2 linked regions of the Youhaiella tibetensis genome follow. The protein of the gene in region 1 interacts with the protein of each later gene in a pairwise test. Links are inferred from orthologs where the notes say so. Each region holds a gene or a part of one and is shown in the gene's direction. Other genes may lie near its edges.

Evidence for each region.
Region 2: the proteins of FNA67_RS09085 (region 1) and FNA67_RS16535 interact in binary tests that used the Escherichia coli proteins (3 or more experiments, as listed by UniProt). The link is inferred for Youhaiella tibetensis from one-to-one orthologs.

The regions. Positions count from the first base shown.
Region 1 is NZ_CP041690.1:1,891,079-1,896,919, forward strand. The notes cover bases 119-2,943. They hold FNA67_RS09085 (aspartate aminotransferase family protein), read left to right. Parts: upstream 119-788; coding sequence 789-2,099; downstream 2,100-2,943. Other genes in these bases: FNA67_RS09075 (ureidoglycolate lyase), read left to right, coding at 119-353; FNA67_RS09080 (hypothetical protein), read left to right, coding at 468-680; FNA67_RS09090 (IclR family transcriptional regulator), read right to left, coding at 2,109-2,943. Outside these bases: more of FNA67_RS09075, read left to right, coding at 1-118; more of FNA67_RS09090, read right to left, coding at 2,944-2,945; thiol reductant ABC exporter subunit CydC, read right to left, coding at 3,031-4,695; thiol reductant ABC exporter subunit CydD, read right to left, coding at 4,692-5,841. UniProt on the Escherichia coli protein: Aminomutase that catalyzes the transfer of the amine group on carbon 2 of glutamate 1-semialdehyde to the adjacent carbon 1 to form 5-aminolevulinate.
Region 2 is NZ_CP041690.1:3,376,058-3,381,336, forward strand. Bases 2,037-4,959 are described here. They hold FNA67_RS16535 (FadR/GntR family transcriptional regulator), read left to right. Parts: upstream 2,037-3,068; coding sequence 3,069-3,851; downstream 3,852-4,959. Other genes in these bases: chvE (multiple monosaccharide ABC transporter substrate-binding protein), read right to left, coding at 2,037-2,600; FNA67_RS16540 (ester cyclase), read right to left, coding at 3,844-4,335; FNA67_RS16545 (gamma-aminobutyraldehyde dehydrogenase), read right to left, coding at 4,353-4,959. Also shown: mmsA (multiple monosaccharide ABC transporter ATP-binding protein), read right to left, coding at 1-1,432; more of chvE, read right to left, coding at 1,548-2,036; more of FNA67_RS16545, read right to left, coding at 4,960-5,279. UniProt on the Escherichia coli protein: Transcriptional activator of the glcDEFGB operon which is associated with glycolate utilization, and encodes malate synthase G and the genes needed for glycolate oxidase activity. Also negatively regulates the transcription of its own gene.

The DNA.
Region 1 (5,841 bases):
CCGGTCGGCACGTCTTTACGGTGCTTGCACCACAACCTGTGCCGCCCGATGCGATCGAACTCACCTTTCTCGAGCGACACCCTCATTCCACCCAGACGTTCCTGCCGATCAAGGTTGGGCGCTGGTTGGTCGTCGTTGCCCCGAAATTGCCCACCGGCGCGCCCGACCTAGATGGTGTGGAGGCTTACCTCGCTGGGCCGGGCGATGCCATCTGCATAGCCCGGGACGCCTGGCACGCCGGGCTGACCGTGCTCGACGAACCGGCAGAGGTCGGAATGCTGATGTGGCGCTCTGACAAGGGCGACGACGGCGTCGTCTTCAATCTCGACAAGCCTATCCGGCTTAAGATCTGAGAGACGGGAGCGCTTTTAAGTCGCTTTATAAACGGCGTTTTTCTTCTGGCGGTACCTTGCATCCGTGATGAACTCCCGAAATATGCGCGGGTCTATTCTTGCTTGGATATCGAAGTGACCGATTCTACGACTAAGCGGGTTGCCAGCAACTCGTACGAAAAGAAAGCCCGCGCGACACTGCTCCTGGCGCTTGTTGCCTCGGCCGCCGGGGGCGGGTGCACGACCCTGGGCACAGGGACCTCTACGTCGCCGCTTCTGGAGGATAACATGCCTTCCTCGCTCATCGAGCGCAGCGACACTCCCAAGCCGGTACAGATTTACGTCTAATTCGACGAACCGACGCCGCTAGTGTTTCGTATTGCGAGACGCGCGTTCCTTTACAGGAAATGCGCGTTTTGCTTCCCTTCAGGCGACATTGCGATGGAGGGTTCGCCGATGGGCGAGAAACTGAATTTCGATAGATCGGCCAAGGTTATTGCGGAGAACTCCAGGTTCGTGGCGGGCGGGGTTAACTCCAACTTCCGTCTCGGAATGCAGCCGGGGCCGCTCGTCTTCGAACGCGGGGAGGGGCCCTACCTCTTCGACGTCGATGGCAACCGCCTGATCGACTACTATTGTGGAATGGGCGCAATGGTCCTCGGCCACAATCCCCTGGGCGTGCGCCAGGCGGTCAAAGATCAGGTCGATCGAGGCATTCTCTTTGCGGGGCAGGCGCCCATCGAGTTCGAAGCCGCCCGCATCATCTGCGAGCGCATCCCTTCGGCCGAGCGCATTCGCTTCGGCTCATCTGGCTCGGAGGTAGCGCAGGCAGCGATGCGCCTTGCACGGGCCGCCACCGGCCGTCGAACGATCGTCAAGTTCGAAGGCCATTACCACGGTTGGTTCGACAATATCCTCTGGTCCACCGCGCCCGCACTCGATGTGGCAGGGCCGGAAGGGGCACCCACGGCCGTTGGTGGGAGCAAGGGGCAGGATCCGTCCGAAGCGGCTGGCCTTTCGATCCTGGGCTGGAACGATTTGGCTGCCGTGGAGGCCCGCCTCGCCAAGGGTGACGTGGCTGCAGTTTTCATGGAAGCGGCAATGTGCAATCAGGGCGCAATCTCCCCGGCACCGGGATATCTCGAGGGCGTCCAGGCGGCTTGTCGCAAGCACGGTACGCTTCTGATCTTCGATGAGGTAATCACCGGCTTCCGCCTAGGGCAGGGCGGTGCCCAGAAGCTCTTCGGCGTGACGCCCGATATCTCCATCTTCGCCAAGGCTATTGCCAACGGTTTTCCGGTTGCCGCGATCGCCGGTCGCGCCGACCTGATCGACATGTTCGCCACCGGCGGCGTTTTGCATGGTGGAACGTTCAACGCGCAGCCCGTCGCGATGGCAGCGATGATCGGAACCCAACAGGGCCTCACGGGCGAGCACCACGAGCGCACTTCCGTTTTCGGTGATCGTCTCCAGGCTGGCATCCGCGATATCCTCAAGGAGGCAGGTATCAAGGCCCAGGTTACCGGCTTCCCTTTGATGTTCCATGTTGCCTTCGGCTTGGAGGCTCCGGCCCGTAACTATCGTGAGATGGCCCGGTCCGACAAGAAAGGCTACAGCCTCTTCGCGCTCGCGTTGCTCCAAAGAGGCGTGCGCGTGCTTGAACGCGGTGCCTGGTTCGTCTCCTCCGAACATAAAGATGACGTGGTCGACGCCACCCTTGAAGTCGTCCGCGATGCTGCCCGTGAGGTCGCCCCCAAAATCGGCTGATCGGAAGGCTCAGATCCGGCGGTTCCCTGCCGCCGGATCTTCATGCGCGGCAATTGCACCGTTGCCGCGCTTTCCGGCATTGGTCTTGAAGTTGAAGTCTACTTCAATGAGTGCCTGCTTGATTTCCTCACCCAGCGCCGGGGTATAGCGGGTAGCAGGTACGGACACACTCACGGCCGCCACGACGCGTCCGTCGATGAAGACCGGTACGCCGATGCACACCACGCCATCATCGTTTTCCTCGAGGTCAAACGCCACTCGCTCGTGCCGAACCTCTTCAATCAGCGCAGCCAAGGTTTCCCGCGTTATCCCTGATCTGGTGGTCGTGCGCGACTTGAGATTGGCGCGATGAACCAGTGCTTCGCGGTGGGGGGCGGTCAACTGCGCGACGATGGCCCGACCGAGCGCCGTCGAATGAAAGGTGTCCCGCGTACCAGCCGGCACGCGCCATGCCAGCGGCCGCTGCGCTTCCAATACCGCGACGTAGTAGACGAACTGTCCTTCGAGCACGCCAAGGTTGATCGTTTCGTTGAATTTGGAATGCAGCGCCTTCATCAACGGCAGAGTCAGCATCTTGATGTCTTCCTGGCGCGCGTTGCGGCTGAGGTAGGCCATCTGGCTGGTCAGGTAATAGTCGCTGCTATCGGTCAACTGGTTCACGTATCCAAGGCCCACCAGCGTCTGGAGAATGCGGAACAGCGTCCCCTTGGGAAGGGCCGTCTCTTTGGCGATCTGTCGCAAGGGGGCCGGCTCGGCCATGTCAGCCATGATCTCGAGCACATGGAACGCCTTCACGAGCACGCCGATCGCGCTATCCTCGCGTTCCTTGCCTTCTGACTGGCCCAAGTTTGCCTCCCGACTGGTGAATGCTGGGAAGGTTGCGCGATCTTAGGGAAGGCGTCAACGGGTTTCGCTAAGCGATCCAGCCATCTCACATGGCAGAACGATCCGCCGATACACGTCCAGCCTGAACGTTGATTACCCGGTCGTAGTTTGCCGGAACCTGGGCGTGGGTGATGACGATTGTGGTCTTGCCGGCCGTGATCCGGGGGAGGTCGGCAAGGAAAGCGGATTCCGTTTCTGCGTCGAGGCCGCTGGTAGGTTCATCGAGCACGATGACCGAGGCGTTCGAGAGCAGGGTGCGGGCAAGGCACATCCGGCGGGCCTGGCCGGACGAAAGCGTCTTGCCGGCTTCGCCCAGCATAGTGTCGAGCGCACGGGGCAGGGAGCGGACGAAGTCGCCCAGGTGCACCGCATCCAGAGCCTGCCAGAGCGCTTCGTCGCTGGCATCGTTCCGGCCGATGAGCAGGTTGGCGCGGATAGTGTCGTGGAAGACTGGGGCGTCCTGGGTCATTAGCGCCACGCGCCGACGCAGGTCGGCCAACGCCACCGTACGGATGTCCACGCCGTTAAGGCGCACCCGACCGGCCTGGGGATCCACCAGCCGCAGCAGCAATTGCGCGATCGTCGACTTGCCAGAACCGCTCGGTCCACGGATCGCCACGCAACTGCCATCGGCGATGCCGAGGTTCACCCGCGACAGCACCCGTCGCCCCGGCCCATAGCCGAAGCTAACCCCTTCGAGGCTCATTGCGCCGCCGTCAGGGATGGGGCGGGGGGCGCCGGGATCGGTCACAGCGGGTTCCATCGTGGCAAGCTCCTGCAGGCGCTCAGCTGCGGCCGCCGCGCTTGCGAGACGTGCCGCGCTGCGCACGAGCATCGCGCAGGCTTCAAAACTGGCGATCACCGCCAGCAGTAGGCCTGCCATCAACGGTCCGCCGATACTGCCGGCTTCCAGGGCGGCGAGCCCCGCCACGAGCGTACCAATGGTCGCAATCGCCATCGAGCCTTGTACTGCGCCGGCAGCGAGCGTGCCGTGAAAGCCCAGCCTGCGGCGCGCCCGCGCGAGATCCCCTGCCGCCGCCTCGATCTGGTCGCGGGCACTTTGGGTTTCGCCGAAGATCACGAGGTCCTGCTGTCCCTCGATGCTATCGAGCGCGACACCGCGCAGGCGCCCACTCGCGGCCACGACCTCGGCGCCGGTGCGCCGCGAGGCTGCCACCAGAAGCACCGGCACCCCGATTGCTGCGCCAGCAAAAGCGAGCGCGTAGACCAGCGCTGCCCCGGGCAGCAGGAAAGCCAGCAGCGTCGTCATTGCGACTCCCGCGAGCACTGCCGTGCTGATGGGGCCCAGCGCCACCAGGAACACCGTGTCGAGCGCCTCGACGTCACCCAGCAGGCGGCTCACCAGGTCGCCGCGTCCAAGCCGCCGGCCAAGAGGGGCCAAGGGGAAGAGTCTGGCGAATAGCCACTGGCGCAGGTCGGAAAGCAGCTTGAGCGTGGCGTCGTGGCCCGAGAGCTTCTCTCCGTAGCGCGAAAGGATGCGGATGAAGGACAGGCCACGCACGCCAGCCGAGGGCGCAAAAAGATTGAATGCGGCGCCTGCCGTGCTCAGCGCGGCTGCCGTCAGGAACCAGCCCGATAGGCCGAGCAGCGCCGTGCCGGCTGCAAGCGTTACGAGCGAGAGCACGAGGGTCAGCGTCAGCGGCCCTTTCAGGCGCACGAAGAGCGGCAGGAATGCGAAAATGGCCCTCATGCTGCACCCCTTCCGTCTGTTCGGACCCGCGCCGGTCGGATCGTCGGCAGCAGCTTGCCGCCCGCCAGCCGAAAGACTTTGTCCATGCGTGCCGCCACGAACCGCGAGTGCGTGGCCACGACCAGCGTGCGGCCCTGCGCGAAGTCGAGCAGACCGTCGAGGACCAGCGCCTCCGTCTCGGGGTCGAGATGGGCCGTCGGTTCATCCAGAAGCATGAGGCCGGGGTCGCGCAGGTAGAGCCGGGCGAGGGCCACGCGCTGGATTTCCCCGCCGGACAGTCCCAGACCATCCTCGCCCAGGCGCGTCTCCAGTCCCTCAGGCAGCAGTCGGGCGAAGTCGGTTACCCGCGCGCGCTGGGCCGCCAGGGTTACGGCCGTGTCGCAGGCGCCGCGCCGGCCCAGCCGGATGTTGTCCGCAAGGCTGCCGGCGAAAATGCGTGGCCGCTGGTTCAGCATGGCCATCCGCTGCCGCAATCGGCCTTCGCCGATGTCGTTGAGCGGGGCGCCATCGATGGCGATCTCGCCCGTCGCGGCGCGTAGCCGGCCGATCGCTTCAAGGAGAGTGGATTTGCCGATCCCGCTTTCGCCCAGGATCGCGATCCGCGTCCCAGGAGCGACGTCAAGCGCAAGGCCTTCGATGACCGTTCGTCCCTGTGGCGTTTTGACCGTCAGCCCCTCGATCGCAAGCTTGGCCGCGCCTTCGTGGCGCAGCGGCGGGTTGTGGTACAGGGCAACGAGTGGAGTTGCATCGGGAAATCCCTCGGCCTGATTGGCAATTTCGGCGGCCGCGGCCTTGGCGGCGGCACGGTCGTGATAGTGGGCGGCCATCAGGCGCAGCGGCTGGTAGACCTCCGGTGCCAACAGCAGGCAGAAGAGGCCGGCCTGAAGCGTCAGTTCGGTGCCCCGCAACGTCACCAGATCAAGGAACGTGAGCCCGATATAAAGAGCCACGCCCGCCACTCCGAGTGCGGCGAAGAATTCGAGCACTGCCGAGCTGAGAAAGGCGATCCGCATCACTCGCATCGTACGCACGCGCAATTCTTCCGAAGCCGCCCGCGCTCCCGCCACCTCGGCGTCCTCTCGCCCGAAGAGCTTGAGGGTAACGAGCCCGCGCAGCCGGTCGGCGAAGCGGCCACCCAACCTGTTG
Region 2 (5,279 bases), 1.5 Mb from region 1 along the record:
CGTAGATGCGATCGCAGATGCCCAGGAGCTCGGGCATCTCGGATGAGATCACCACGATACCCTTCCCCTCGTTGGCGAGCTGGTTGATGATCGTATAGATCTCGTACTTGGCCCCCACGTCGATGCCGCGCGTGGGCTCGTCCAGGATCAGCACCTCGGGGTCGGCGAAGAGCCACTTGGACAGGACGACTTTCTGCTGGTTGCCGCCCGACAGGTTCACCGTCTTCTGGTAGACGCTCGACGAGCGGATATTGGTCTTCTTGCGGTAATCGTTGGCGACCTTGAGCTCCCGCAGGTCATCGATCACCGCGCCGCTCGACACACCCTTGAGGTTCGAGAGCGTGACGTTGTGCTTGATGTGGTCGATGAGGATAAGCCCGTAATTCTTGCGGTCCTCGGTCACGTAGGCGATGCCGTTGTCGACCGCTCGCCCGACGGTCGAAACGTCGACGGGCTTGCCGTGCATGAGCACCTCGCCCGAAATGTTCCTGCCGTAGGACTTGCCGAAAAGGCTCATCGCGAATTCGGTACGCCCCGAGCCCATCAGCCCGGCTATGCCCACGATCTCACCTTTGCGCAGCGTCAGGTTGACGCCTTTGACGACCTGCCGGTCGGCGTGCTGCGCGTGGTGGACCACCCAGTTGCGCACCTCGAGCATCGGCTCGCCGATCTTCGGTTCGCGCCTGGGGTAGCGGTCATCCATTGTGCGCCCGACCATCGAGGAGACGATGCGATCCTCCGAGATATCGACCTTGTCGAGCGTTTCGATCGTCGCGCCGTCGCGCAGGATGGTGATCCGGTCGGCGACCTTCCCCACCTCGTTGAGCTTGTGGGAGATCAGGATCGAGGAGATGCCCTGCGCCTTGAACTCGAGCAGGAGACTGAGCAGCGCGTCGCTATCCTTTTCCGACAGGCTCGCGGTCGGCTCGTCCAGGATCAACAGCTTCACTTCCTTGGAGAGCGCCTTGGCGATCTCGACCAGCTGTTGCTTGCCGACCCCCAGATTGGTGATCAGCGTCTTGGGGTCCTCGTTGAGCCCCACCTTCCTGAGCAGCGCGCGCGTACGCATCTCGTTGGCATCCCAATCGATGATGCCGAACCGCGCGTGCTCGTTACCCAGGAAGAGATTCTCGGTGATCGAGAGCAGCGGGACCAGCGCCAGTTCCTGGTGGATGATGACGATGCCCAGCCTCTCGCTGTCATGGATGCCCCTGAAACGGCATTCCTGGCCCTCAAAGAAAATCTCGCCGGAATAGTCGCCATAGGGATAAACCCCTGACAGCACTTTCATCAGCGTAGACTTGCCGGCCCCGTTCTCGCCCACGATGGCGTGGATCTCGCCGGCTTCGACGGTCAGGTTGACATTCTGCAGCGCCTTAACACCAGGGAAGGTCTTGGTGATATTACGCATTTCCAGAATGGTGTTGCCCATCGCGTAACCTTTGCCTTAGCCGCGCCCGGATGAAGCACGGATCGATTTTACAAACGTGGCCCTGAATGCGGAAGAGCCCCGTGACCGGCACGGGGCTCCCCTGTTTTTCAGGACCTTACTTCAGGTCGTCGGCCTTGATGTAGCCGGAGTCCACGACAACCTTCTGGTAGTTGCTGGCGTCGACCGTGTAGGGGGTCAGCAGCACCGAGGGCACCACCTTGATGCCGTTGTTGTAGGTGGTGGTGTCGTTGATCTGGGACGGGGTACCGCCCGAGAGAGCTGCATCGACCAGCTCGGCGGTCACCTTGGCCAGCTCGCGCGTATCCTTGAAGATCGTCGAATACTGCTCGCCGGCGATGATGCCCTTGACCGAGGGAACTTCGGCGTCCTGACCCGAGATGATCGGCCAGGGCTGGTCGGCAGAGCCGTAACCAACGCCGCGGAGCGAGGAGATGATGCCGCGCGACAGACCGTCATAGGGCGACAGGACCGCATCGACACGGCTGCCGTCCGAGTAGTTGGCCGAAAGGATATTATCCATGCGGGCCTGGGCGACCGCGCCGTCCCAACGGAGCGTACCAACCTTGTCCATGCCCATCTGGCCGGACTTGACCACCAGGACGCCCTTGTCGATCAGCGGCTGGAGAACGGACATGGCGCCATCATAGAAGAAGAAGGCGTTGTTATCGTCCGGCGAACCGCCGAAGAGCTCCACGTTGAACGGGCCCTGTTTGTCCGGATAGCCGAGGCCCTTGAGGAGCGATTCAGCCTGGAGGACGCCGACCTTGAAGTTGTCGAAGGTGGTGTAATAGTCCACGTTCGGGCTTTCACGGATCAGACGGTCATAGGCCACCACGAGGGCGCCGCTGTCCTTGGCCTGCTGCAGGACGTTCGAGAGCGTCGTGCCATCGATCGATGCGATCACCAGCGCCTTGACGCCCGTGGTCACCATGTTCTCGATCTGGCTGAGCTGGTTCGGAATGTCGTCTTCCGCGTACTGCAGGTCGACCTTGTAGCCCTTGGCTTCGAGGGCGGCCTTGAGTTCATTGCCGTCGCTGATCCAGCGCAGCGACGACTTGGTCGGCATGGCAATGCCGATGGTGCCCTTGTCCTGGGCGAAGGCCGCGGTGCTCAGCGACAGCGCACCGGCGATCGCCAAGGTAACCATGGTTTTGAAAAGCTTCACGTCTCAACTCCCTGAGTTGTCGGATCGATTTTGATCTTGCACGCATGCGGGCGGCCCGCCGGACGGGTTCCACGCAGGTCGCCACCGTCGCCGTGCTTTGCGCACGAAGACAGGGGCGCGAGCGCCAGACGGCGCGCACTGCACGAAACCGATTTCCAGAAATCCTCCCAGCAAATGGTCCTGTTGCGGACCATGACCAGCCCTCCCAGGCCGATCGACCAGAACTTATTTAAGTCAGATATCTTTGTAAAGCGCATGCAGTGATGACAACGTCACCATGAGCAAAGTCCGCTGCGACGCAGCAGTGATTTTGCTCACACAGCAAGTGAAAGACGCCGATTGCACGCCCACGCCGCGCTGCTATATGGTTCAAAAATAAGTCAGACATCGTCGGGCTGTTCGTGCTAGCAAGCCGAAACCGGCTACACTTATCTGACAAGTGGAGGAAAATTGACCCGCATCGCCGAAGGCGGAAAGGCCGAAGGGCCCACCGCAGCGGAAGCCGTTGCCCATGAACTGGCCACTCTGATTCTCGGCCAGCTCTCGCCCGGTGAAAAGCTGCCCAGCGAAGCCGAACTGGCCGCCCGCTACGGGGTCAGTCGCCTGACGATGCGCGAGGCGGTCAAGATGGTCGCCGGCCGCGGCCTGCTCGAAGTTTCGCGCGGCCGCCGCGCCGTGGTGCGCGAACCGAACGGCGCGGTGTTTTCCGATTTTCTCACCGCGATCGTGCAGTACGACGCCAAGGGGCTGTTCGACCTGGTGGAACTGCGGCTTTCGCTCGAGGTCCAGTCCGCCACCCTGGCCGCCAAGCGCGCCAGCCGCCCGGCCATTGCCGCGATCGAAGCAGCGCTACAGGGCATGCGCGTGGCCGAAGAGGAATTGCGCAGTGGCCGAGACCCCGCCGGCTCGGAACTGCGGTTCCAGGGATACGACATGGGCTTTCATGAAGCCGTCGCCCTGGCGAGCGGCAACCGCATCCTGGTCTACCTCTTCGAAGCCATGGCCGACCCGCTGCAGGAGAGCTTCTTCATCAGCCGTCGCGGCAACGAATTGCGGGGCCACACCCTGGCCGACACGATTGCCGCCCACCAGCGCATCCTCGACGCCATAACGCAAGGAAGCCCCCGCAAGGCCGGCGAGGCAATGCGCGTCCACCTGGAGAACACCGAAGGTGACATTCGGGCGGCCTTGAGCCTGCTTTCAGCCACGCCCTCGGCGCGGACAGCTACATGAGCCCGAGCTGCTTGTAGAACCCCAGGGCGTCGTAGTAGTCGCTCTGTAGCGTGATCTTGCCGTCGTGCACCTGCATCACCGACGCGCCGGTGAACTTGAAGGGCTTGTTGGTGGGCGCAGTGCCGTCGGCCCAGGCACCGGTATTGGTGCCCGAGAACTCCCATTCGAATGCCACCTTGCCGTCCGAAACCACCGGCTCGCCCTTGAGAAGCCACAGGGCATCGGGCGCGGCATTGAGGAAGTTGTCGATGACCCCCTCCTTGGCTCCCTGCTTGCCCTGGATCGGCCTGCCGACCGAGGCGTCGTAATACACCACGTCGTCGGCAAAAAACTCGGCGGCCCGGCTTGCGTCATGGGCATTCCAGGCCGCGAGATATCCATCGAGCACGGCACGGGCGTCCTCGGCCGCCAGTGCAGCCCCGGCAAGAAGAGGCGTGCCCAGGCCCAATGCCAGGGCAATGCCGATCAAACTCCGACGACGCATGGCGCCTCCGCTATTCACTATCCATGGTTGATCATAACATGCCGCACAGCGGTGTAGTCTTCCAGTGCGTACATGCTCATGTCCTTGCCATAGCCGGATTGCTTGAGACCGCCATGCGGCATTTCGTTCACGAGCATGAAGTGCGTATTGATCCAGGTGCACCCGTATTGAAGGCGTGCTGCCGTCTGCATGGCCTTGTCGATATCCTTGGTCCACACAGACGATGCGAGGCCATAGTCTGAGTCATTTGCCCACGCGATGGCATCTTCGGGATCCGAGAAGCGCGTTACCGAGACCACGGGCCCGAAGACTTCACGCCGAACGATTTCGTCCTGCTGGAGAGCGCCGGCGATGACCGTGGGCTCGTAGAAGAAGCCTTTGTCGCCCGACACATGCCCGCCCGTCGTGATCTGGATATGTGGCAGCTCGGCGGCGCGCTCGACGAAACTGGCCACCCGATCGCGCTGGCGCCGCGAGATGAGCGGACCGATCTCGTTCAGGGTGTCGTCGGCCTGGTTGTACCTGATCGAGGCAACCGCCGATGAAAGGTCGGCCACCAGACGATCGTGTATCCTGGGACCGGCATAGATACGACAGGCTGCGGTGCAGTCCTGGCCGGCATTGTAGTAGCCGAAGGCCTTGAGTCCGGTGACGACCTGCTCAAGATCGGCATCGTCATAGACGATGACTGGAGCCTTCCCACCCAGTTCAAGATGCGTCCGCTTGACCGATTTCGCAGCCGCCTGCAGGACCTTTTTGCCGGTCGCGATGTCGCCGGTAATCGAGATCATCCCGATCTTCGGATGGTTGATGAGGGCGTTCCCCACGGTATCGCCGCGCCCGAGAACCACGTTGACGACGCCTTCGGGCAGAATCTCCGCCATGACCTTTGCCAGCTTGAGCGCGGTGAGCGGGGTCTGCTCGGATGGCTTGAAGACCACGGT